4 regions of the Sphingomonas sp. PvP055 genome follow, and region 1 is predicted to be linked to each of the others. Evidence: predicted binding sites of a transcription regulator. Region 1 holds the regulator's gene; each other region holds the start of a gene.
The links. Region 1 encodes LexA, which represses DNA repair genes until DNA is damaged. Its sites were predicted from a motif close to GTTCCNCNCTTGTTCT; they were not measured.
Positions count from the first base shown of each region.

Region 2: a site for LexA is predicted at 1,559-1,574, ahead of radA (DNA repair protein RadA). Genes of this name have one in related genera too.
Region 3: a site for LexA is predicted at 1,692-1,707, ahead of recA (recombinase RecA). Genes of this name have one in related genera too.
Region 4: a site for LexA is predicted at 2,019-2,034, ahead of ABIC16_RS06855 (Y-family DNA polymerase). Genes of this name have one in related genera too.

Region 1 covers NZ_JBEPNS010000001.1:1,836,581-1,842,523, reverse strand. The annotation lists gene ABIC16_RS08900 (TonB-dependent receptor) at 1-474, opposite strand, end outside; gene ABIC16_RS08895 (molybdopterin molybdotransferase MoeA) at 734-1,924, shown strand; gene lexA (transcriptional repressor LexA) at 1,981-2,655, shown strand; gene ABIC16_RS08885 (ComEC/Rec2 family competence protein) at 2,616-4,775, opposite strand; gene gltX (glutamate--tRNA ligase) at 4,978-5,943, shown strand, end outside.
Region 2 covers NZ_JBEPNS010000001.1:2,799,838-2,805,780, forward strand. The annotation lists gene ABIC16_RS13215 (CvpA family protein) at 1-97, opposite strand, end outside; gene radA (DNA repair protein RadA) at 168-1,538, opposite strand; gene ABIC16_RS13225 (BLUF domain-containing protein) at 1,702-2,118, shown strand; gene ABIC16_RS13230 (GAF domain-containing protein) at 2,221-2,658, shown strand; gene ABIC16_RS13235 (glutathione binding-like protein) at 2,655-3,359, opposite strand; gene ABIC16_RS13240 (glycosyltransferase family 4 protein) at 3,433-4,584, shown strand; gene ABIC16_RS13245 (DUF2218 domain-containing protein) at 4,781-5,095, opposite strand; gene ABIC16_RS13250 (PadR family transcriptional regulator) at 5,095-5,631, opposite strand.
Region 3 covers NZ_JBEPNS010000001.1:1,682,770-1,688,712, reverse strand. The annotation lists gene ABIC16_RS08160 (glutathione S-transferase family protein) at 1-228, opposite strand, end outside; gene recA (recombinase RecA) at 520-1,620, opposite strand; gene ABIC16_RS08150 (response regulator) at 1,870-2,223, opposite strand; gene ABIC16_RS08145 (response regulator) at 2,262-4,685, opposite strand; gene ABIC16_RS08140 (M13 family metallopeptidase) at 4,800-5,943, opposite strand, start outside.
Region 4 covers NZ_JBEPNS010000001.1:1,416,444-1,422,386, forward strand. The annotation lists partial or broken gene ABIC16_RS06845 (ParA family protein) at 1-165, opposite strand, end outside; gene ABIC16_RS06850 (hypothetical protein) at 203-682, opposite strand; gene ABIC16_RS06855 (Y-family DNA polymerase) at 682-2,001, opposite strand; gene ABIC16_RS06860 (cysteine synthase A) at 2,128-3,120, shown strand; gene ABIC16_RS06865 (hypothetical protein) at 3,171-3,488, shown strand; gene ABIC16_RS06870 (division/cell wall cluster transcriptional repressor MraZ) at 3,851-4,351, shown strand; gene rsmH (16S rRNA (cytosine(1402)-N(4))-methyltransferase RsmH) at 4,348-5,304, shown strand; gene ABIC16_RS06880 (hypothetical protein) at 5,304-5,943, shown strand, end outside.

The DNA.
Region 1 (5,943 bases):
CAACACTTCAACCTGGCGGACGTCGAACACCGGGTTAGACTTGAGAACGACATGCTCGAGCACGACGTCGTCCTGGATGATCGACACCGGCTGCGACGCGCCGAGATAGAAATCGATGTTGCCCAGACCACGGATGTAGAAGCGCGGGAAGATGCGCCCGGTGGTCGTCTCGGCGTACAGGCCGGGAACGCGGTTGGCGAGTTCGAGCACGTCGCCGCCGCCGCTCTGGAACGCGCGCAAATCGTCACCGCCGACGACACCGACCGAGATCGGCACCTTCTGCAGGTTTTCGGTGCGGCGCTCGGCGGTCACGACGATGTCGCCCAGCCCGTCCTGGCTGGCCGACGCACCGACCGTCGCCGTGGCGGCCGCGGCGGGATCGCTCGCGGTCTGCGCCAGTGCCGTGCCCGTGGCGAACAAAGCGGAGCCGGCGGCCCCGGCGAGCAACAGCGATTTGACGACGGTCTTGGTCACGAATTTCCCCTTTGATCGAACTCGGCAAGCCGCCGCCCGACGCCGTCGCCCGCACCATCGGTGTCGCGCGCGCTTGGGTTTTGCTGTGTGGAGGCTTCCGTGACCGGGGCGCTAGACAGCGATTGTTGCTGAATTATGACAAAGTTGGACGCTGCACCCGCATCGTTAAAGTCGCTGACGGACTGTGGCCGGTCTGCATCACTTATCGCCGATCGTCGGGGGTCGACGGACACTGGTTCAAGACGTTAGGGAACGCCTAATGACTCAGCCCCCCGCCCTGCTTGCCGTTGCCGACGCGCTGTCCCGGCTCCTTGCGCTCGCGCCTGTCATTGCGACGGAAACCGTGCCGTTGCGCGCCGCCGCGGGGCGATGGGCAACCAGCGACGTCGCCGCCAATCGGACGCAACCCGCGCGCGACCTGTCGGCGATGGACGGCTACGCCGTTCGCTTCGATGATCTGGGCGGCCCCTTGCGGCTGATCGGCGAAAGTGCGGCGGGCAACCCGTTCGACGGCACCCTCGGCGCGGGTGAAACCGTGCGCATCTTCACCGGTGCGGCGCTCCCGCCAGGCGCCGACGCGGTGCTCGTCCAGGAGGAAGCCGCCCGCGATGGCGATATCGTTCGACGGTCGGGCGACGGGCCGGTGCGTGGTGGCAATATCCGGCGCGCCGGGATCGATTTCACCCATAACGATACGCTGATCGCGATGGGCGACCGGCTGACACCAGCACGGATCGCGCTCGCGGCAAGCGGCGGGCACGGCAGCCTGACGGTCGCGCGCCGGGTGCGCGTCGCGATCGTGGCGAGCGGGGATGAACTCACCCTGCCCGGCGCGCCCTTGAGCGACCGGACCTTGCCGGAATCGAACGGGGTGATGCTGGCGGCAATGCTGGCCGACCTTCCCGTGGAGATCATCGATCTTGGGATCCTCCCCGATCGGCTCGACACGATCACCGATGCGTTCCGGACGGTCGAAGCCGATATCCTGGTGACCACCGGCGGCGCATCGGTCGGGGATCACGACCTGATCCGTCCGGCGCTGGCAGCGGCGGGTGGCGCGATCGACTTCTGGCGGATCGCGCTGCGCCCGGGCAAGCCGATGCTCGCGGGGAAGATCGGCGACATGCTGGTCCTCGGTCTTCCGGGTAACCCGGTGTCGGCCTTCGTCACCGCAACGATCTTCCTGAAACCGCTGATCGCCGCGATGGCGGGTGCGCGCGATCCGCACCCCGTTTTCTACCCCGCCATTCTCGGCGCCCCCGTGCGCGAAAACGATCGGCGGCAGGATTACATGCGCGCGGTTACGCGCGATGGACGCGTCTATGTCGCCGAGCGGCAGGACTCGTCGCTGCTCAAGACGCTTGCCGGGGCGGATTGCATGATCGTGCGCGCGCCCTTCGCGCCGGCCGCTGCGGTGGGCGACTCGGTGGAAATCCTGCCGATCGCTTGACGCCTGACTTTATGTTCCGTATAGGTTCGTCGTCTGTTCCGACGAAAGGGCCCGGAATGCTTACACGCAAACAGCATGAGTTGATCTGCTTCATCAACGACCGGCTGGAGGAGACGGGAGTCTCGCCCTCGTTCGAGGAAATGAAGGAAGCGCTCGACCTGAAATCCAAGTCGGGGGTCCACCGCTTGATCAGCGCGCTGGAAGAACGCGCGTTCATCCGCCGCCTCCCCAATCGGGCGCGCGCGCTCGAAGTGCTCAAGATGCCCGAACGCGGCACGAAGACCCCGGTTCGCGCCACGCCCGAAGCAGCGCCCGCCAACGTCCGCGTCCTGCCCGCCCCCGCCAACGACGTGATCGAGATCCCGCTCCACGGCCGGATCGCGGCCGGTATGCCGATCGAGGCGTTCGAGGGTGCGTCGATGTTGTCGGTGCCGGCGGCCCTGCTCGGCGGCGGCGAACATTATGCGCTGGAAGTCGCAGGGGATTCGATGGTCGAGGCCGGGATTCTCGATGGCGATTATGCGCTGATCAAGCGCCAGGACATCGCGCGCGACGGCGAGATCGTCGTGGCGCTGATCGACGACAGCGAAGCGACGCTCAAGTTCTTCCGCCGCGAAGGCGCGATGGTGCGGCTCGATCCGGCGAACCGGGCCTACGATCCGCAGCGCTACACACCTGCGCAGGTCCGTGTTCAGGGCAAGCTTGCCGGATTGCTGCGCCGGTACGACTGACCCGGCATGGCATGCCGCCAGCGGAAGCCGTGGCGGCGGGCAGGATAGGATCGGGGCCGCTCGGGCGGCAGGATCCACGGGTGCGCGTCTTCCGGATGGCGTACCATCTTGATGGTTGGCGAACCGGGTCCCTTCCCGGTCGGCCAGAAGGACGGCGCGGAAAAGGTGATCGTCACGCCCCCCGTCCGCGCCAGCGTAGCGCGATCGAGCCGCAACCACCGGGGGTGACAGCCGCGCGGAAGCCTGCGGTCGCTGATCGCAATATCCGCGGTTGCACAGGCGTGGAGCAGCGCATCGATCGGGACAGTATAGGCGCTGCGGGTGGCCAGCACGGTCCAGCGGCGATTACCCGTAGCGCGTTCCGCCAGGCACAGATCGCGGCTGCAGCGCGCATCGCGCTGGTCCGACCACAAGACCGGTAGCCCCGCCACGCCGCCGCCCTGCGCCAGCATGTCCGCGGTATAATCCCCGGTCCGATCGCGCAGCAGCGCGACGTCGCCCTGCGCCGTGCGGATCGCGACATGACGCCCATCACCGGTGACCAGCACGTCGGGGGCGGGTGTCGCAATCGCCCAGGTCGCACCGATCGCGAACGGGACGACCCCAAGGGCACGCCACCGCGTCCGCCATAGCGTAACCCAGATCCCGCCGATCGCCATCGCGGCATAGGCAGCGCCGGGCATCGCCGGTAGCGGTGCGACCGACCCCGGGATCGCCGCGGTCGTCCGCGCGATCCACAACAGCAGCTCGATCGCTTGGCGCGTGACCCACCAAAAGGGTTCCCCGAGGCCCGCGGTATCGAACAGCAACGCCGCCGCCTCGAGTGGCATGATGACGAACGTCGTCAGCGGGATCGCACAGATGTTGGCGACCGCGCCGTACACCCCCGCCTTCTGGAAATGATAGAGCGAGATCGGCAGCAACGCCGCCTCGACCACCAGACCCGTCATCAGCAACGATCCCAGACTTCGCCCCAAGCGTTTCAGCCGAGGCTCTTCCCGCGGCGCGGCGAAGCCGCGGATCCCCGGATGATCGTTCCACGCGATGATCGCGGCCACCGCTGCGAAGGAAAGCTGGAAACTCGGCCCGGCCAGCGACTCCGGATAGAGCAGCAACACCACCAGCGCGCCCGCTGCGACCAGCCGCAAGGTCAACGCCTCCCGCCCCAGCGCGAGTGCGAGCAGGACGCACAACGCCGCGACGCACGAGCGGATCGTCGGCACCTCCGCCCCCGTCAGCAGCGTATAGCCGACCGCGACCAACGCCCCCGCCGCGCCCGCGACGAAGGGCAATCGGTATCGCAGCGCCAACCACGGGAACACCGCCAGCACGTGCGTGACGAGGATCATCGTCGCCGCCACCGCCGCCGAGATGTGCAACCCACTCACCGAAAGCAGATGCGCCAGGCCCGACCGCCGCATCGCCTCGGTATCCGCGACCGGTATCGATCCCTGATCCCCGGTGGCGAGCGCGGCGGCGATCCCGCCCGCGCCGCCACCGTCCGCCTGCGTCTGGATGTGCTGCGAGAGACGCGCGCGTAGTCCGGGCAGCACCGACGGCCGCCCCGGCGTGACGATCGTCACCGGAGCGAAGCCGCGGCCGGTTGCGCCGATCCCGTCGAACCAGGCGCTCCGCGCATAATCATACGCACCCGGCACGGCGGGCTCGGGCGGCGGCAGCAAGCGCGCGGAGAGCCGCAGCACCGCGCCCGAGGTCAACCCGGCGGGAACGTCGATCGTCGCGAGATTGACCCGCAAATGGCGCGGCAAGCGCGGCACCGGGCGCGTGCCTGCCTCGGGGCGCGGGAGGACGGCGATCGGCGCCAGCCGAAGCCGCACGAGGTCGCGCGCCGGGAGCGGCTCGATCCGTTCGACCCGTGCGGTGAAGGTCGCGATCGTCGGGCGCGTCAGGACGACATGGGCGACGTGGTCCGACCGCCACCAGATCAGGCCGATCCCGAGCGCGAGCGTCGCTGCGGCCACCGCGATGCTGCGCGCGGCACGCCCGTGGCGCCCGATCGTCGCGCCGCCCAGCGCGACACCCGACGCGCCGAGGATCGCGATCCGCCAGCTCGCGGCGTCCGGGAGGATGAACCATAAGGCGATCCCAGCGCCGAGCATCACGGGCAGCCACAACGGAAGTTGGTCGCGTTCCGCCTCGAGCCAGCGTTCGATGGCACGCGCCAGACAACGGCCAGCAACGAAAAATTGCGACAGCCATCCGCGCACGCCGATTTGAAGCGCTGGAAAGCGCGTGCTAGGGGCGCTGCAGGCTGATCCGGCCATCGAATTTCTAGTCTGGGAGTATGCGCGGTTGAGCGCAATCACTGAAACCACTGCAGCGACCGACGGCACGCGCACCACGACCCCCGGCACCGAGGTCGTGACGCGCTTCGCGCCCTCGCCGACCGGCTTCCTGCACATCGGCGGCGCGCGCACCGCGTTGTTCAACTGGCTGTATGCGCGGCATCACGGCGGGCGGTTCCTGCTGCGGATCGAGGATACCGATCGCGCGCGCTCGACTCAGCCCGCGATCGACGCGATCCTGACCTCTTTGCGCTGGCTCGGGCTCGATTGGGATGGCGAAGAAGTGTATCAGTCGGCGCGTGCCGATCGCCACGCCGAAGTCGCGCATCGCATGGTCGAGCATGGCCACGCCTATCGCTGCTACCTGACGACCGAAGAGCTCGCCGCGATGCGCGCCGAGGCCGAGGCGGCGAAGAAGCCGCTCCGCGTCCGCAGCCCGTGGCGCGACAAGGCGGCGGAAGCCGACGACAGCCGTCCGTTCGTGGTCCGCCTCAAGGCGCCGACCGATGGCGCGGTGACGATCGAAGATCGCGTCCAGGGGTCGGTCACGGTGCAGAATGCCGAACTGGACGACCTCGTCCTGCTCCGCTCGGACGGCACGCCGACCTATATGCTCGCGGTCGTGGTCGACGATCACGACATGGGCGTGACGCACGTGATTCGCGGCGACGATCATCTCAACAACGCGTTCCGCCAATTGCCCATCATACGGGCAATGGATGCGATCGAGGGCGGCTGGCCCGATCCCGTTTACGCACATATTCCGCTGATCCACGGGTCGGATGGTGCGAAGCTTTCGAAGCGCCACGGTGCGGTCGGGGTGGAATATTATCGCGACGAGTTGGGCATGCTGCCCGAAGCGCTCGACAATTACTTGCTGCGGCTGGGTTGGGGCCATGGTGACGACGAAATCATCAGCCGTACCCAAGCCGTCGAATGGTTCGATCTTGCCGGAGTCGGCAAGTCGCCGTCGCGCTTCGAC
Region 2 (5,943 bases), 960 kb from region 1:
GCGACAGGAATTCGGTAACGAACCCCCGCGCCACGCCCAACATGGCCGCGCCGCCAACGGCAATGAGGACGACGATGTCGAGCGCGGTCAGGTTCATGATCGCGCCATATCCGCACCGCATGGGGTGAGTCGAGGGCGCGCTATCCGAACGCGCCGGATCCGACAGGTCACTTCCCGAGCATATGCTCGACGAAGGCCCCCAGCGTGCGAAATCCGGTCAGCTTGAGCGAACTCTTCTCGTCGGTCACCGCCGATGGCAACAGTGCGCGTTCGAACCCGAGCTTGCCCGCTTCCTTCAACCGCAGCGCGGAATGCGCGACCGTCCGGATTTCGCCCGACAGCGCGATCTCCCCGAACGCGACCGCATCGACCGGGACCGGGCGTTCGCTGAGTGCGGACACCAGCGCCGCCGCGACCGCGAGGTCCGCCGCCGGATCCTGCACGCGGTAACCGCCCGCGATGTTGAGATAGACTTCGCACGCCGAGAAGCTGAGCCCGCAGCGCGCCTCCAGCACCGCGAGCACCATCGCGAGCCGACCGCTGTCCCACCCGACCACCGCACGCCGCGGCGTCGCGCCGCTGGCAAGGCGGACGACCAGCGCCTGGATCTCGACCAGGACCGGGCGGGTTCCCTCGAGCGCGGGGAAGACGGTGGTGCCCGTCACGCCTTCCTCGCGCTGGGTGAGGAACAGCGCGGAGGGGTTGGCAATCTCGGTCAGGCCCTCAGCAACCATCGCGAACACACCGATCTCGTCGGTGCCGCCGAAGCGGTTCTTGATCGCGCGCAGGATGCGATACTGGTGGCTGCGCTCGCCTTCGAAGCTGAGCACGGTGTCGACCATATGTTCGAGCACACGCGGCCCGGCGATGCTGCCGTCCTTGGTGACGTGCCCGACCAGGACCACCGCGGTGCCGCGTTCCTTGGCGAAGCGGATCAGTTCCTGCGCCGACGCCCGAACCTGGCTGACCGTCCCGGGCGCGCCTTCGATCAGGTCGGAATGCATCGTCTGGATCGAATCGATCACCAACAAGGCCGGCGGCGTCGCTTGTGACAGCGTCGTCAGGATGTCGCGCACAGACGTCGCCGCGGCGAGCATCACCGGCGCGTTACCAAGCCCCAGCCGTCGTGCGCGCAAGCGCACCTGATCCGCGGCTTCCTCGCCGGACACATAGGCCACCGGCAGCCCGGCGATCGCCATCTTCGCCGCGGCCTGCAACAGCAGCGTCGACTTGCCGATCCCGGGATCGCCGCCGATCAGCGTGGCGGACCCCTCGACGAAGCCGCCGCCCAGCGCGCGGTCGAGCTCGGCGATCCCCGACGCCATCCGTTCGGGCAGCGTGATCTCGGCATCCAGCCCGACGAGCTGGATCGACCGCCCGCCGCCGATGAGATTATGCTTGGCCTGAAACGGGGTAACGGTCGCCCCCGCATCCTCGACCATCGTGTTCCATTCGGAACAGTCACCGCACTGCCCCGCCCAGCGCGGCGAGACCGAACCGCAGGACTGGCACACGTAACGCTTTTGAGGTTTCGCCATGGCCGCGGCTTAGCGCAATCGGAACGTTAAGGGAACAGGGTTCCCGCCTGCACGCGGTCCCTTCTCCGTCCGCACCAGATCCAGATCAGGAAGGTATTCACAGGAAAATTAACGAAACATTTGGATTTTCGAGCAATTTTCAGATGAGACCTCGGAGTTCCCCATGCAGCGTATCCTTTACATCAGCACCGCCCGAAGCGACTTTGATACCGCCGCCCTGGACGGCATTCTGCGCGCGTCGCGGCGAAACAATGCAGCGGCGGGGGTTACCGGCCTCCTCCTGTTCGGGGGACGGCGATTTCTCCAGGCGCTGGAAGGGCCCGAGCCGGCTGTCGCTGGCGTGTTCGATCGGATTGCGCGAGACCCGCGCCACTTTGCGGTCGTCAAACTGTCGCGCAAGACGATCGAGACGCGGATGTTCGGCGAATGGGCGATGGGCTATCGCCCGGCACGGACGCCTGGCGACAGTTTCGAAACGGACGATCTGCGCACGATCGTCGAGCGCCTCGTCGAGCCGATCGACGACGTCACGCTCCGTGCGGAGTTCACGTCGTTCGCGGCGCTCCACGCGGCTGCCTGACCGGTCCGTCCCGTGCACGCCGCTTGTCCGGTTTGGTGGAACAGGTATAGCAGCCGCCGGGGACCCATAGCGATGCACAATATTGACGATTGTCGTGTTGCCTTGGCGGCCAATCCACATGTCGCCGAAATTCTGGCAAAAGTCTGCGAACTCACCGGCATGGGGTTTGCTGCCGTCGCGCATGTAACCGACCAGACGTGGACCGCTTGTCATGTCATCGACCGAGTCGAGTTCGGCCTCGACGCGGGCGACGAACTCGATCTCAAGACCACGATCTGCAACGAAATTCGCGATCATGGCAGACCGGTCGCGTTCGACAGCGCGTCGAACGACAGCGACTGGCAAATGCACCCCACCCCGATCCTCTACGGGTTCGAGAGCTACATCTCGCTGCCGATCACCTTGTCCGACGGCCAGTTCTTCGGGACGATCTGCGCGCTGGACCCCGCGCCGGCCAAGGTCGACCGGCCCGAAGTCATCGCGACGATGCAGCGTTTCGCAAAGGAGATCGCGGCGATCCTCGAATCGCGCGCGCCCTAACCGCGCGCAGGGATCTCCAGGCCGCGCTGGACCGCAGGCCGCGCCAGCGCCCGGTCGAGCCAGCCGCGCACATTGGTGAACGCTTCGAACCCGACCAGATCGCCAGCGCCGTAAAAGTCGACGAGACCGCGGACCCAGCCAATCATCGCGATATCCGCGATCGTATAGGCGTCGCCCAGAAACCACGTCTTCCCCGCCAGATGCGCGTCCATCACGCCGAGCAACCGCTTGGCCTCGGCGACGTACCGATCGCGCGGCCTTTTGTCCTCATAGTCCTTGCCAGCGAACTTCACGAAGAAGCCGACCTGCCCGAACATCGGCCCCACCCCACCCATCTGGAACATCACCCACTGGATCGCGTGCAACCGCTCCACCGGGTCGGTCGGGAGGAACTTGCCCGTCTTTTCCGCAAGGTACAGCAGAATCGCACCGGATTCGAACAACCCTAGCGGAACCCCGCCCGGGCCGTCCGGATCGAGGATCGCGGGAATCTTGCCATTGGGATTGAGCGACACGAACGCGGGCGTCTTTAGATCGTCCTTAGCGAAATCGATCAGATGCGGTTCGTACGGAAGCCCGGTTTCCTCGAGCATGATCGACACTTTCACCCCGTTGGGCGTCGGCAGCGAATAGAGTTGCAGCCGGTCGGGATGCTGCGCGGGCCATTGCTGCGTGATCGGGAAACGCGAAAGATCGGTCATGGCGGGACTCCGGGCTAAGGGGTGGCTTCGTGGGAGATAGTCATCCCCCATAGGCTTCGCTATGGCCGCGGCGATGGACGCAACCGATCTCCGCGTGGCCCTGTTCAGCGGCAACTACAATTACACGCGCGATGGTGCGAACCAGGCGCTCAACCTGCTGGTCGGGCACCTGCTGGAAAAGGGTGCGAGCGTGCGCATTTACGCCCCCACCAGCCGACGGCCCGCATTCGCCCCGACCGGCGACCTCGTCAGCGCCCCGTCGTTCAAGTTTCCGGGACGCGGAGAGTATAAGATCTCGCGCGGATTCAACGCGCGGCTCCGCAGCGACCTGGAAGCGTTCGCGCCCAATTTGATCCACGTGTCCGCCCCCGACATCCTGGGCCACGCTGCCGTGCGCTATGGCGAGGAGCACGATATCCCGGTCGTCGCCTCCTACCATACGCGGTTCGAGACCTACATGAGCTACTACGGGCTCGGGTTCCTCGTCCGGACGCTGGTGCGGATCCAGGCGAAATTCTACTCGCGCGTCGACGAAGTGCTCGCGCCGAGCCAGATGATGGGCGAGATCCTGCGCGAATGGGGCGTGCCGACCTCGGTCAGCCGCTGGTCCCGCGGGGTGAACCACGATCGCTTCACCCCGGCCCGACGCGATCTCGCGTGGCGCCGCAGCCTCGGCATCGCCGACGACGAGATCGCGGTCGGTTTCCTGGGGCGTCTCGTCAAGGAAAAGGGCCTCGACGTCTTTGCCGAGGCGATGCACGCGCTCGACCGCCGCGGGGTGCGCCACAAGACGCTCGTGATCGGTGAGGGTCCGGCGCGCGACTGGTTCGCCAAGGAAGTGCCCGATGCGGTATTCGCCGGCTTCCAGTCGGGCGACGATCTCGGCCGTGCGGTCGCGTCGATGGACGTGTTCTTCAACCCCAGCATCACCGAGACGTTCGGCAACGTGACGCTCGAGGCGATGGCGGCGGGCGTACCCGTCGTCGCCGCGCGCGCGTCCGGCGCGGTCGGGTTGATCGACGACGGCGTGACCGGGCTGATCGTCCCGCCGACCGACATCCAGGGCTATGCCGATGCGCTGCAGCGGTTCTGCGAGGATGACGCCTTCCGCCGCGCGGCGGGCGCTGCGGGCCACGCCAAGGCGGCGGGCTACAAATGGGACACGATCAACCAGACGGTGCTCGACACCTATCTCCGCGTCCTCGCGCGGCGGGCGGCGCGGTAACGGTTGGGGGACGACGGTTCGACGCCGTCATCCCCCACGCTTGCCTAACGGTAGGTACTAGCGCTGCACTCTCCCCACACCCGGCGTCACCCTGAACTTGTTTCAGGGTCCACAGCGCAGCAAATCCGGACCGCACCCGTAGCACGGTGGATGCTGAAACGAGTTCAGCATGACGGCGGCTGGGGGGAGGCGAACCTTAGCCCCAATTGTAAACGAGCGGTGCCTCCCGGAACGCGAACCGGTCGACGTGGCGAGCGACCGCCCCTTTCAGCCCGTCCAGTTGCTCCGCCGACGTCGCCTCGATCCGCACCACCAGAACCTCCGGCTCGGCATCGAACGTGACGGTCGCATCGCCCGGATGATCCGCACCCCGGGCATCGCGCGGGAACACCACGGTGCCGTGCGTAGCAGAAAAAGTGACCGTCAGGTTATGCTCCCAATGCTTGCACGTCTGCTGCAGATATTTGCTGGCATGCGCAGTGGGCACGCGGGCGATTGCCACATACGCCATCACAGCCGCTCGATCTTCTGCGCGGCATCGTCGATCAGCGCGACGGCGGCGTGGATCGTCTCGATCGAGACATGCTCATCCCGTAATCGATGCATCAGGACCTCGCGCAGATTGCCCATCGCGCGGCGCACCGAAGCGCTGTCGGTCCGCGCCCGTTCCGCGCCCACTTCGGCAAGCCGCGCAAGCAGCGCGGTCACCACCTCGGCATTCTCGGCAAGATGCTGCACACCCGCCTCGGTCGCCTCGAACCGCTTCTTGGCGCCGTCCGCCTGTCGCGCCGCGATCAGATCCATGTCGTCGAGCAGCGTCAACGTCGGATAGACCACACCCGGGCTCGGCGCATAGGCACCTCCGGTCAGCTCCTCGATACTGCGGATCAGGTCGTAGCCGTGGCGCGGTTCGTCCGCGATCAGCTTGAGCAACACCAGCCGCAATTCGCCGCCATCGAACATGCGCCGCCCGCGCGGACCGCCCCTGCCCCCGAACCGGCCTTCCGGATGGTCACCGCCACCGAAGCCGCGTCCGCCGCCGCGCATCATGCCCGCCATGCCGCCCCTGCCGTCCCCGTGTCCGCCACGCCCCTGTCCATGCCCGTGCTGGTTTCCATGCTGATGGCGACCGTGGCTCTGTTCGTTCTCATGTCTAAACATACTGTCTCTTTCTATCTTCGATGGCACTAAGATATATCTTGAAGTACGGAGCGCAAGTGGGGCTGTGCAAAATTTTGTGCTCCACCCTATCTTCCACGGTGATACCGCTTCGCCGCGACCGGGCGGCTTCCGCACCGAACGGTCGCAACCGCCGAAGGGGCACGCGCCTCCCCCATAGGATGCGGCTCCGTTTCACTG
Region 3 (5,943 bases), 150 kb from region 1:
GATGTAATCGACGATTGCCCCCGTCTCGATCACCACCTGACCAGCGGCGGTATCCTGCAGTACGGGGGACTTGCCGAGCGGATGGATCTTCTTGAGTTCCGGCGGGGCAAGCATCGTGGTCTTGTCCCGCTCGTAGCGAACGATGTCATACGGCAAGCCGAGTTCCTCGAGCAGCCACAGGATGCGCTGCGAACGGGAATTCTCGAGATGATGGACGATGAGCGACATTGGCTTCTCCTGTCGGCCTTCAACCGGCACGATACGAGTGAAATGCCCCGGACGACTACAAGGGTCCGGCGATCGTACGCAATTTCAGGTCGGTCGGCGATTCTGGTGGCGAGCGCTGCGGTCGGGACCGGACGCGCCGGACCATTGATCCCAAAACCATGAAAGGCCCGCCCTTGCAGGCGGGCCTTCCCAAGGTGTTCGACGGCAAGATCAGCCGTCCCGTAAAAGGGAGCGCGACGCGCACGTCGCGCTCCAGCCCCCCGGCCATCACCGCACGACTGGGGAATACCCTCACATCTCTTCGTCGCCGTCCATGTCCTCGGGTTCGGGGCCCGCCATCATTTCCTCGGCAACCTTGTCGGTCCGCGATCGGATCGCCTTTTCGAGGCGATCGCTCATCTCGACATTGTTCTTCAGGAAGGTCTTGGCGTTCTCGCGCCCCTGCCCGATGCGGACGCTGTCGTAGGAGAACCACGCGCCCGATTTCTCGACCAGTCCCGCCTTGACGCCAAGGTCGAGAATTTCCCCGATCTTGGAAACGCCCTGACCGTACATGATGTCGAATTCGACCTGCTTGAACGGTGGCGCGACCTTGTTCTTGACGACCTTGACGCGCGTGGCGTTGCCGATGATCTCCTCGCGATCCTTGATCTGCCCGGTGCGACGGATGTCGAGGCGGACCGAGGCGTAGAATTTCAGCGCGTTGCCGCCCGTCGTCGTCTCGGGGTTGCCATACATGACGCCGATTTTCATGCGGAGCTGGTTGATGAAGATCACCATGCAGCGCGACCGGCTGATCGAACCGGTCAGCTTGCGCAGAGACTGCGACATCAGACGCGCTTGCAAGCCGACGTGGCTGTCGCCCATCTCGCCCTCGATCTCGGCGCGCGGCACCAGGGCCGCAACCGAGTCGACGACGAGTACGTCGATCGCGTTCGACCGCACCAGCGTGTCGACGATCTCGAGCGCCTGCTCACCCGTATCGGGCTGCGACACGATCAGCTCGTCGATGTTGACGCCCAGCTTCTTGGCATAGACGGGATCGAGTGCGTGCTCGGCATCGACGAATGCGGCGGTGCCGCCCGTCTTCTGCGCTTCTGCGATGACGTGGAGCGCGAGCGTGGTTTTGCCGGAGCTTTCCGGGCCGTAGATCTCGATCACGCGGCCGCGCGGCAATCCGCCCACGCCAAGCGCGATGTCGAGACCGAGCGAGCCGGTCGAGATGACCTCGACCTGCATCGTCTGCTTCGACCCGAGCTTCATCGCCGAGCCCTTGCCGAACGCGCGATCGATCTGCGCCAGCGCAGCTTCGAGTGCCTTGGCGCGCTCTGCGCTCGCCTTATCCGTGGATGCCGCCATTTTGCTGTCGATCACTTTCAACGAAACCGCCATTGGAGCCTCCCGCTAGACCGAACGCCCATCGCGTTCAATGCATGGTGGCTATGTACTATGTTTGTTCACATAGAACAAGGGGCGAACACCAATTGACGCAAATCGGCGCTGGTTATGGTCTGACATTGCGCACAAGGACGCTCGATCACCGACGGTTATGGCGGACTGGTTGTCGCTTTCACGCTGAAAATACGCCGCTGCCCGGACCGCTCGAAGGTCCGTCGGCAAACGTCGCGTTTTAAGAAGGTGTCAGGCGAGCGCGTCGAGCGCCTTGGCGACTCCGTCCATCGTGAACGGCTTCGAGAGTGTCGGACGGTCCGCCCAGGCGTCGCCGACGCTGTCGTGCGATCCGCCGGTCGCGAAGACGAACGGAATGTTGCGCGCCGCCAGCGCTTCGGCGATCGGGAAGCTCTTCTCACCGCCCCGCAGATTGACATCGAGGATAGCAGCATCGATCCCGCCCGCGTCGACCAGCTGCAGTGCCGATCCGACACTGTCTGCGCTGCCGGCGAGCGATTTGCCCAGAACGTCGAGGAAATCCTCGATCATCATGGCGATCAGGGGCTCGTCCTCGACGACGAGAATGGACTGTGGAGAACTCATCCCATCGCCTCTAGTGCAGCGCGAGGAGCCGCGCTATCTCATTTTGTTCCTAACACCGCGCGCGTCGCCTCCGCAAGCTCCTGTACGGAAAAGGGTTTTGCGAGAAACGAAACGTTATCCAAATTAATCGACTTGCGCAGCGTCTCCTCGGCGTAGCCCGACATGAAGAGAATCGGCAGGTCGGGATATTGCGCGCGGGCATGCCGGACCATCGTCGGGCCGTCCATCAGCGGCATCATCACATCTGAGATCAACAGGTCAGGGCGCGGATTGTCCGCAAGCAGCTCGAGCGCGGCTTCGCCATTCTCGGCGGTCAGCACGGTATAGCCCTGTCGGCTGAGCGCGCGTTCGGCGACCGCGCGGACCATGTCCTCGTCCTCGACCAGCAGGATCGTGCCCGTTCCCCACAGGTCGACCGGCTTCTCGCGCGGGAGGACGCGTTGCGGGACCGGCTCGTTCAGCGCGCCTTCGGTATAGACCGGCAAATAGATCGTGAAGATCGCCCCATGCGCGGCCCGGCCGGGAGTCATCGGACCGGCATCCTTGCGATTGTCGGCGAAGATATAACCGCCCGACTGTTTGACGATGCCGTACACCGTCGACAGCCCGAGCCCGGTACCCTTGCCGACTTCCTTGGTGGTGAAGAACGGCTCGAAGATCTTGGGCAGGATTTCGGGCGGGATCCCCCCGCCGGTATCGCCGATTTCCAGCACCGAATAGTCGGCGGGCGGTAGGATGTCCGACCCAAGCTTGCGCACGTCCGCAGCGGTGACCGCATAGGTCTGGATCGACAAGGTGCCCGCGCCGCGCGGATCGTGCGTCATCATCGCATCCCGCGCGTTAACCGCGAGGTTGACCACGACCTGTTCGAGCTGCCCGGGATCGGCACGAACCGGGCTCAGATTGCGCCCGTGCTTGACCGTCAGCGTCACGGTTTCGCCCAACAGGCGCTTGAGCAGGTTCGACACTTCGGAAATGACGTCGGGCAGTTGCAGCACCTGCGGGCGCAGCGTCTGCTGGCGCGAGAAGGCGAGCAACTGGCGCGTCAGGCTGGCCGCGCGGTTCGAGTTGGCGCGGATCTGCTGGATGTCGTCATAATCACTGTCGCCCGGCGAATGGCGCATCAGCATCAGGTCACAATGCCCGATGATCGCGGTCAGGATATTGTTGAAGTCGTGCGCGACGCCGCCGGCGAGCTGCCCCACGGCCTGCATCTTGGTCGCTTGCGCGACCTCGCGCTTCAACCGGGTTTCCTCGCTATTGTCCTTCAGGCTCAGCAACACCGCGGCATCGCCCAGTCCGCGCGCCCCTGCGATCGACAGCGCGACCGGCTCGTCGGGATGATCCTTCAAGCGGACCGCAAGATCGGTCGAGTGCGTCGCACCCCCGGCGAAGCGGCGGATCGCATCCGCGACGACACCCTTGTCCTCGCGGACCAGCAAGTCCCCCGGATATAACGGCGGGCTGAGCGAATCGACCGCGGCGGCACGCGCAAACGCGTCGTTCATCTGGAGGAAGCGCCCGTCCGCGCCGATCAGCGCCACGCCGAACGGCATCAGCGCGACCAGGCTCTTGATGTGTGCGCCCGCGCTTTCGCCGATCGCGGGATGGCTACCGTCCTCCTCGTCGATCAAGGCGACGAGCATCGGGGCGTCCTCCCCATCCAGGAACGGAATCTGCAGCACGCGCAGCGGATTGCTCGTCATCCCCTCGCGTTCGAACCGCGCCATGCCGTGCGCGTCGGTAATCAGGAAGCGCGCGAAGTCCCGCCCCAGAATGTCGCCCTCACCCTCGCCCATCGCCCGCACGCGCAGCACGCGGTTGGCGGAGCGGATGCGACCGTCCGGGTTGATCAACGCCGCCATGATCCCCGCGCTGCCGAGCCGGTCGCCAGTCGGTCCAGACAGCAGCGTCTCCATCGTCCGCGCGAGGTCCAGCCCCTCGTTTCCGCGGAACCGCCAGACCAGCAGATTGCCGTCCTCCCCCGCGCGCGCCACGTCCGCGGTCAGCACCGTGCCGTGGACGACGAGGCGGTCGGTCCCCGCCGACCCGTCGCGCCATGCGGCGCGGCCGGCAGCGCTCAGCCGTTCGACCCCGCTTGCATCGAACGGCAAGCCGGGCGGGGTTGGAAACCCCAGGAAGATCGCTTCATAGCGATCGTTCGCGCAGACCAGTCGGCCTGCCCGGTCGGTCACCGCAATCGCGTCGGAACTGCTCTCGGCCAGCGCGCGGGCTATGCTCCAGTCGGGTTCGCTTGCGACGACGGTCGGTGACCGGAACAGCTGCCGGTACACCACCAGCGCCCCCCCGAGGACGAGCGTGGTCGCGAGGAACGTCCCGGCGAGCGGGATGCTGCCGACGACGCCCAGAATGACCAGCGCCGCGGCCAGACCGAACCCGCCCGCGATCAGCAGCGCGGAGCGGGCGGGCATATCGGTGGTCGATCTGGGTACGCGTGCCATGGGACCTCGTGTCGAAGCGTCAGGACTGGAGCAGGACGCACCACCGGTCGTTCAACCGGCGCTGCCCCCTCGTCCATCCGCACGCGTGTCGGAGGGACGAGGGTAACACCGTCTTTACCAGATACGCACGCGCTGTTCCGGCGTCAGGTACAGTTTTTGTCCTGCTTTCGGATCGAAGGCGGCGTACCACGGATCGAGATTGCGGACGACCCACGCGCGCTGCTCGGACGGGCTGTGCGGATCGGTGACGAGCCGCTGCTTGAGGTTCGCCTCGCGGTAGTTGCGCCGCCACACCTGCGCCCAGCCGAGATAGAAGCGCTGATCGCCGGTAAACCCGTCCAGCGTCGGTGCGGGGCGGTTGCCCAGCGCGTGATGATAGGCGTCATACGCCACCGTCAGCCCCGCGAGATCGGCGACGTTCTCGCCGAGCGTCAGCGCGCCCTTCACATGGACGCCGGGGAGCGGTTCATACGCGTCATATTCCTTGACCAGCGCATCGGTGCGACCCTTGAACGCGGCAACGTCGGCAGGCGTCCACCAATCGGTGAGTTCGCCCTTGGCGTTGTACTTGGCACCCTGGTCGTCGAAATGGTGGCTGAGCTCGTGCCCGATCACCGCGCCGATCCCGCCGTAATTGACCGCGGGGTCGGCGTTGGGATCGAAGAACGGCGGTTGCAGGATCGCCGCCGGGAAGACGATCTCGACCATGCCGAAATTGGCATAGGCGTTCACTTCCATCGGGGTCATGCCCCATTCCCAGCGCTGGAGCGGCTTGCCGAGGTGCGAGACGTTGTACGCCTGCTGCCACTGGTTCGCGCGCCAGCTGTTGCCGTAAGCATCGCCCGCCGCGATCTTCAGGCCGGTATAATCCTTCCACTGCGACGGATAGCCGATCTTGGGGGTGAACGCCGCGAGCTTGGCGTGCGCCTTGACCTTGGTCTCCGGGGCCATCCAGTCGAGCTTGTCGATCCGCCGGTCCATCGCCGCGATCACGTTCTTGACGAGCGTGTCCGCCGCCGCCTTGGTTTCGGGCGGAAAATATTTGGCGACGTAAAGCTTGCTGACTTCGTCATCGAGCGCACCCGTGGTGAACTGGACCGCGCGCTTCCAGCGCGCTTCCTGCTCGGGCGTGCCCGACAATTGCGTGCCGAAGAACGCGAAATGCTCGTCGTCGAACGTCTTGGGGAGCACATCGGCATAGCTGTCGAGCGAGCGCAGGATCAGCTGGTCCTGCAGGACGCCGACCGGCGCCGCCGCG
Region 4 (5,943 bases), 420 kb from region 1:
CTCGCCGCCTGCGGGTCGAGATCCCACAAGAGCGTGCGGCGGGAGGGACTGGATTGCTGCTGACCATGCCAGATTCACGGCAAGCGTGGTTTTTCCGACGCCGCCTTTCAAACTGTAGATCGCGATCGTCGACACCGGCAAAGCCCTTCGCTCAGGAACGGGCATCGTGCCGGATGCCGACGATGTGCGCAATAAAGGGTGGTTAGAGGTCGCAGAGCTGCTTGGGCTTACCCGGCTGTGTCAGCGTGACTGCCTTGACCGTGCCCGTCATTTCATAGCCGTCGGCCTTAAGCGGATCGCCAGCGTTTGCGGCGGTCAGCTTTACCGGGGTGCCGGTCTGCGTGCTGCGAACGAGCGCCTGCTTGTCGCCCTCGAAGAAGGTTACATACACCAAGCTATTGTCGGCGCAGCGGAACGTAGCTTCTTTCTTGATCGCCGGTGGAAGTTCGACCGGCGCACGGTTCGCGATTTCCGCCGCCATCGGGTCGGCAGAGACCGAAGTAACTTCGGTTGGCTTGTTATCACAGGCCGACAGCGCAAGAAGCGCGACGGCGGCGGCGGGGAGCAGTTTGTTGAGCATTCGATTTTCTTCGCGCACGCGGTACGTAGCGTCAAGACCCCGCTGTGGCGGCGCGTATCGGATCGACGCACTGCAGCAAATATTTCGTGGTAGCGTCATCATTACTCATGGAATTCGTCGAGGTCAGGAATTCGTCCGAAGGCGATCTTGGTGCCTATTCGATCGAGTCTTCCGCCGTTCTGGGGGCCTAGGCTCACTGCGTGTCGACCGAACTTCTCGTTGATCCGGTCCATTGCACGGCTCAACGCAAGTGTACGGGTTTCGCGGGCAAGTGGGTCGTCCGGATCAAGGAGGCCGAACAGCGATTGCTGCTCTCCGGCGACCGGTTCGATCTCCGCCAGCGTCACGCCGATCATGCGGACCTGAAAGTCACCAGGACGCGCCTTGCCTGCTGCGGCAAGCAGCGGGAACAGCGTTTCCAGGGCGGTCAGGACGACGAAGCTGTCCTGGGTCGCGGGCAGTTTGGCCGAACAGCGCCAGGCCGATTTGTCGTCCTCGAACCTTGCGTGCAGTACCAGCAGACGCGCCCGATACGCCTTGCGGCGCAGGCGGCTGGCTGCCTTCAGCGCGAGGCGGCGCGCGGTAAGCCGCACTGGCGCCCCGCTGCGTTTCCCGGGGGAGAGTACATGGCTGTGCCCGATCGACCGACTTTGCGTGGCCTTTTCCGGCAGGTCGACCCCGTGCAGCAGATACCACAAGCGATCGCCGTTGGTGCCGCCCCATGCATTTCCGGCATCACGCGGGCGCCGCTCGCAATATTGGCGGATGTCGTTGATGCCTTCCTGCGCGAGCCGGCGTTCCATCTTCGCGCCGATCCCGCTGATGTCGCGCAACTGCAGATCATACAGCCGCTGCGGCAGGGTTTCGGCGTGCAGGATGACGAGGCCGTCCGGTTTCTGCAGATCGGACGCGAGTTTGGCGAGCAGTCGGTTGGGCGCTATCCCGACCGAACTCGTCATGCAGTCCCCGATGTTTGCGCGGATTCCTGCCTTGATCCGGTGCGCTAGCGCGGTGGCGGCGGCAACGCTGTTTTCATTGTCGAGCAAGCGACATGCTACCTCGTCGATCGAGCACACCTTGGTCACCGGAATATGCCGCCAGATCTCGGCGACGATCGCGTCGTGGAACTCGACGTATTTGTCGTGCCGCGCGGGCGTGATGATGAGGTCGCGACACAGGCGCTTGGCCTCCCAAACCGGCGTGCCGGTCTTGATGCCGAACTTCTTCGCCTCGACGCTTGCTGCGATCGCCACCGTCGTGTCGCTGTCGATCGGCGCGACCAACACGGGTTTGCCCCGGAGCGCAGCGTCGAGCTGCTGCTCTACGCTGGCGAAGTAGCTGTTCAGATCGAGAAACAGCCAGCGCAGCGGGCGTCGCGGAAGCGCCAAAGCAGTTTCAGGGGACTCGAAGCGGGTTTGCATGGTTGCGGAACGATACCAGAACAATAGGAGCCCGAACAGCGCGTTTTCTGCGTAACGTAGCGCTGTTCGCGCGCTGCAAAGCGAAGCTTGCTTGCGGCTGGGCACCCGGACGCATAGCTATCCCTCATGCATACAACAGCGAACACGCTCGCCCTGATCGGCAATACGCCGCTTGTCCTGCTCAAGGGACCAAGCGAGGCCGCAGGCGCAGAAATCTATGGGAAGTGCGAATTCGCCAACCCGGGCGCTTCGGTCAAGGACCGGGCGGCGCTCGGGATCGTCGAGGATGCGGAGGCCCGCGGGGCGATCCTGCCGGGCGGGACCTTCGTCGAGGGTACCGCTGGCAATACCGGGATTGGGCTCGCGCTTGTCGCCAATGCCAAGGGGTACAAGACGATCATTGTCATGCCTGAGACGCAGAGCCGCGAAAAGATGGACACTCTGCGCGCACTTGGTGCCGAACTGGTGCTGGTTCCCGCCGCTCCTTATTCGAATCCCGGCCATTTCGTCCACACTTCGCGCCGAATTGCTGAGGAAACCGCCAATGCGGTGTGGGCGAACCAGTTCGACAATATCGCCAACCGTCGTGCGCACATCACCGGGACCGCCGAGGAAATCTGGAACCAGATGGACGGGCGCATCGACGGCTTTACCTGCGCTGCAGGTACTGGTGGGACGATCGCAGGGGTCGGCCTTGGTCTCAAAGCGCACGACGAGAATGTCTGCATCGCGCTGACCGATCCGCACGGGGCCTCGCTTTACGAATACTACGCCAATGGCGAGCTCAAATCGGAGGGGTCTTCGGTCGCGGAAGGGATCGGACAGGGGCGAATCACCGCCAACCTCGAAGGCGCCCCGATCGACACGCAATTCCGGATTTCCGACGCGGAAGGCATGGAGTGGGTGACGCGCCTGTTATCCGAAGAGGGGCTGTGCCTCGGTCTTTCGTCCGGGATCAACGTTGCGGGCGCAGTGCGACTTGCGCACCATCTCGGGTCGGGGTCGCGCGTCGTGACGATCCTGTGCGACACCGGCTTTCGGTACCTGTCGACTGTGTACAACCGGGAATGGTTGGAGGCGAAAGGACTGGCCGTTCCGCCGTGGCTGGCGGGCGATTAAGCTTTGCATCGACAGAGGCGTCAAAAGACGTTACATTTATACCACAGCCTATGAAAATCATCGCACAAGACGCAGCGCAAACGACGCAGCGGTTCCGGGTCGGGATGATCGGACTCGCTGCAGTTCTGCTGTTCATCGGACTCGCCGCTGCCATCTTCTCGACCGCCAACCATGACCGTCAGGTTGTGGCGATCGGGAGCGCACGTGCGGACGTGGTCGCCAATATCGTCTCCGGCGCCTCCGGTTCCACAGCGTCGGGAGTGAACAAGGAGCCGCTCGCCGAACTCGGCGTCGCTCCCAGTGCCGAAGTCGAGAACGCCACGGCGATCGACAATGCGATGATGCAGCCGGACGCCGCGCAGCAGTGATCGAATCGCGCATGACTCGACTGGCTTGGAAAACGCCTTCGCCGGTACGGGGATGTTCGGGGAAAATCCGGGAAATGATGTCGCTGCCCCCATTCTGTCGGGGATTCGGCGCCGCTTTCACATCCGCTCACCGAACACACCGGGAACGGCTTGATTTCTGGGAAATAGATTTGCGTTGAAAAGCGTGAGATTGACGGTCTCACCCTGCTGATCCCCGGGTTTCCCCTTGTATCCCCGACCCTCCCCGTGATACCTCTGGTCTAACAGGGGCATCCCGAACTCGCCTGCATTTTGCAGCGCTGGGAAGTGCAGGTTTGCACTTCCTGGGCCGGGGGAGGCTGGCTCGCTTGTGCGGGGTAAGCGTGGACGAACGTGGGGATTATCAGGGAGACGGTCTTGGCCTTGTCGATGACAAGGGCCGGGTCGCGATTCCTGCTTCTCTTCGGGCGACGCTGGCGGCGAATGCGCCGCGTGCGGATGGCAAGGATGGCGGAACGGTGATCGTCGGCGTCCATCCCAAGCACAAGTGCCTGCGCGCCTACGACCCGGCTTATGTGAAGATCCTGCGCGCTCAGCTCGATGCGCGCGAAGCTGCGCATACCGCCGCGGACGGCGAGCCCAATTATAATTTCAAGCGGCGCGGCGCGAGCGGCGAGCCGGTTCCGTTCGACGGTTCGGGGCGTTTCATCATGCCCGGCTTCCCGCGCGACTATGCCGGGATCGGGGAGCATGCGTTCTTCTGGGGGACGCTCGACTGGATCGAGATATGGGACCCCAGGACCTTGCTCGACGCCGAGGATGTCGATCCGGTAATGCAGGCGGCGTGCCGCTATCACTGCAAGACCAAGGGAGTCGCGCTGTGAGCGACACACCCGTCCTTTCCCCGCACGTCCCCGTGCTGCTCCACGAAGTGATCGACGCGCTCGCCATTGCCCCCGGCGAGACTCATGTCGACGCGACCTTCGGCGCTGGCGGCTACACTCGCGCAATGCTGGCGCAGGGCGCGCGCGTCATTGCGTTCGACCGTGACCCGGACGCGATCGCTGCCGGTGCAGCGCTGGTCGATACGTCCGATGGCGCGTTGATGCTCGTGCCTGCGACCTTCTCCGCGCTGGAAGCCGAGCTCGCCGCGCGGGATGCCGTGCCGGTGGCGGGCGTCACGTTGGATATCGGCGTATCCTCGATGCAGCTTGATCAGGCCGAGCGGGGGTTCAGCTTCCAGTCCGACGGTCCGCTCGACATGCGGATGAGCCAGGAGGGCGAAAGTGCCGCGGACTTCGTCAACATGGCGGACGAATCCGCGATTGCCGACGTGCTCTACCAATATGGCGACGAGCCTCGTTCGCGGCGGGTCGCGCGTGCGATCGTCGCGGCGCGTCCGATCACGCGGACGAGCGAGCTCGCGCACATCGTTCGTCGGGCGCTAGGCTATAAGGCGCACGACAAGAAGGACCCGGCGACGCGGACCTTTCAGGCCATCCGCATCCATATCAATCGCGAATTGGGCGAGCTGGCGGACGTCCTTGCCGCTGCAGAGCGCGTTCTGGCCCCAGGAGGGCGGCTCGCGGTCGTGACGTTCCACAGCCTCGAGGACCGGATGGTCAAGCGCTTCCTGCGGGAGCGGTCGGGCGGGCTTCCCTCCGGATCGCGACATTTGCCCGAGGTGGCCGCGAAGCACCAACCCAGTTTCGAGCAGGTCGGGCGCGGTGTGCGCCCCAGCGAAGACGAGATCGCGCGCAATCCGCGCGCACGATCAGCCACATTGCGGACGGCACGACGTACCGGTGCCACCGCCTGGACGGAAGGGGCGTTGTAATGCTTGGGCTGGCTTGGAAGAGTCTGGGATGGTTCCTGGCGAGCGTCGCCGTGGCGCTCGGCTTCCTGCTCGTGCCGTTGCAGGTCGCCGCCGAGCGCAAGAAGCTCGATCGCACCGTCGTGGAAATCGCGCGCGCACAGCGCGAGATCCGCGCGCTGGAGACCGAGTTCGACACGCGCGCCAACCTCGCCCAGCTCGACAAGTGGAACGCGGAGAAGCTCGGTCTGGTCGCGCCGTCGGCGGGGCAGTTCGTCGTCGACGAGGCCGCGCTCGCCGCGCTTGAGCCAAGCATGCCCAACGGTCCGCAACTTGCCTCGTTCAAGCCGCTGGCGCCGCTGCCGGTAACGGACGCAGTGACGGGTGCCGCACCTGCTGCGGCCGTGGCTTCAGGAGCGGTGGCCGTCGCGGCGTTGTCTCCCAAGGTTGCGCCAATTTCAGCGCCCGTGGCGCACGCTCAGACGGCAGTCACCCCGGCACCGGTTTCGGCACGTGCCAAATCTGTTCGGGAGGCAGCGCCGGTCGGACGCACCGCGATGGCGTCGGCGGCACCTGTCAAGCAGCGCGCGGCGGTTGCGATGCTCGATCGCGCCTTGCTCGACGACAGCATGTTGGGCGACTTGCGCAGTGGTGCCCGCGCCG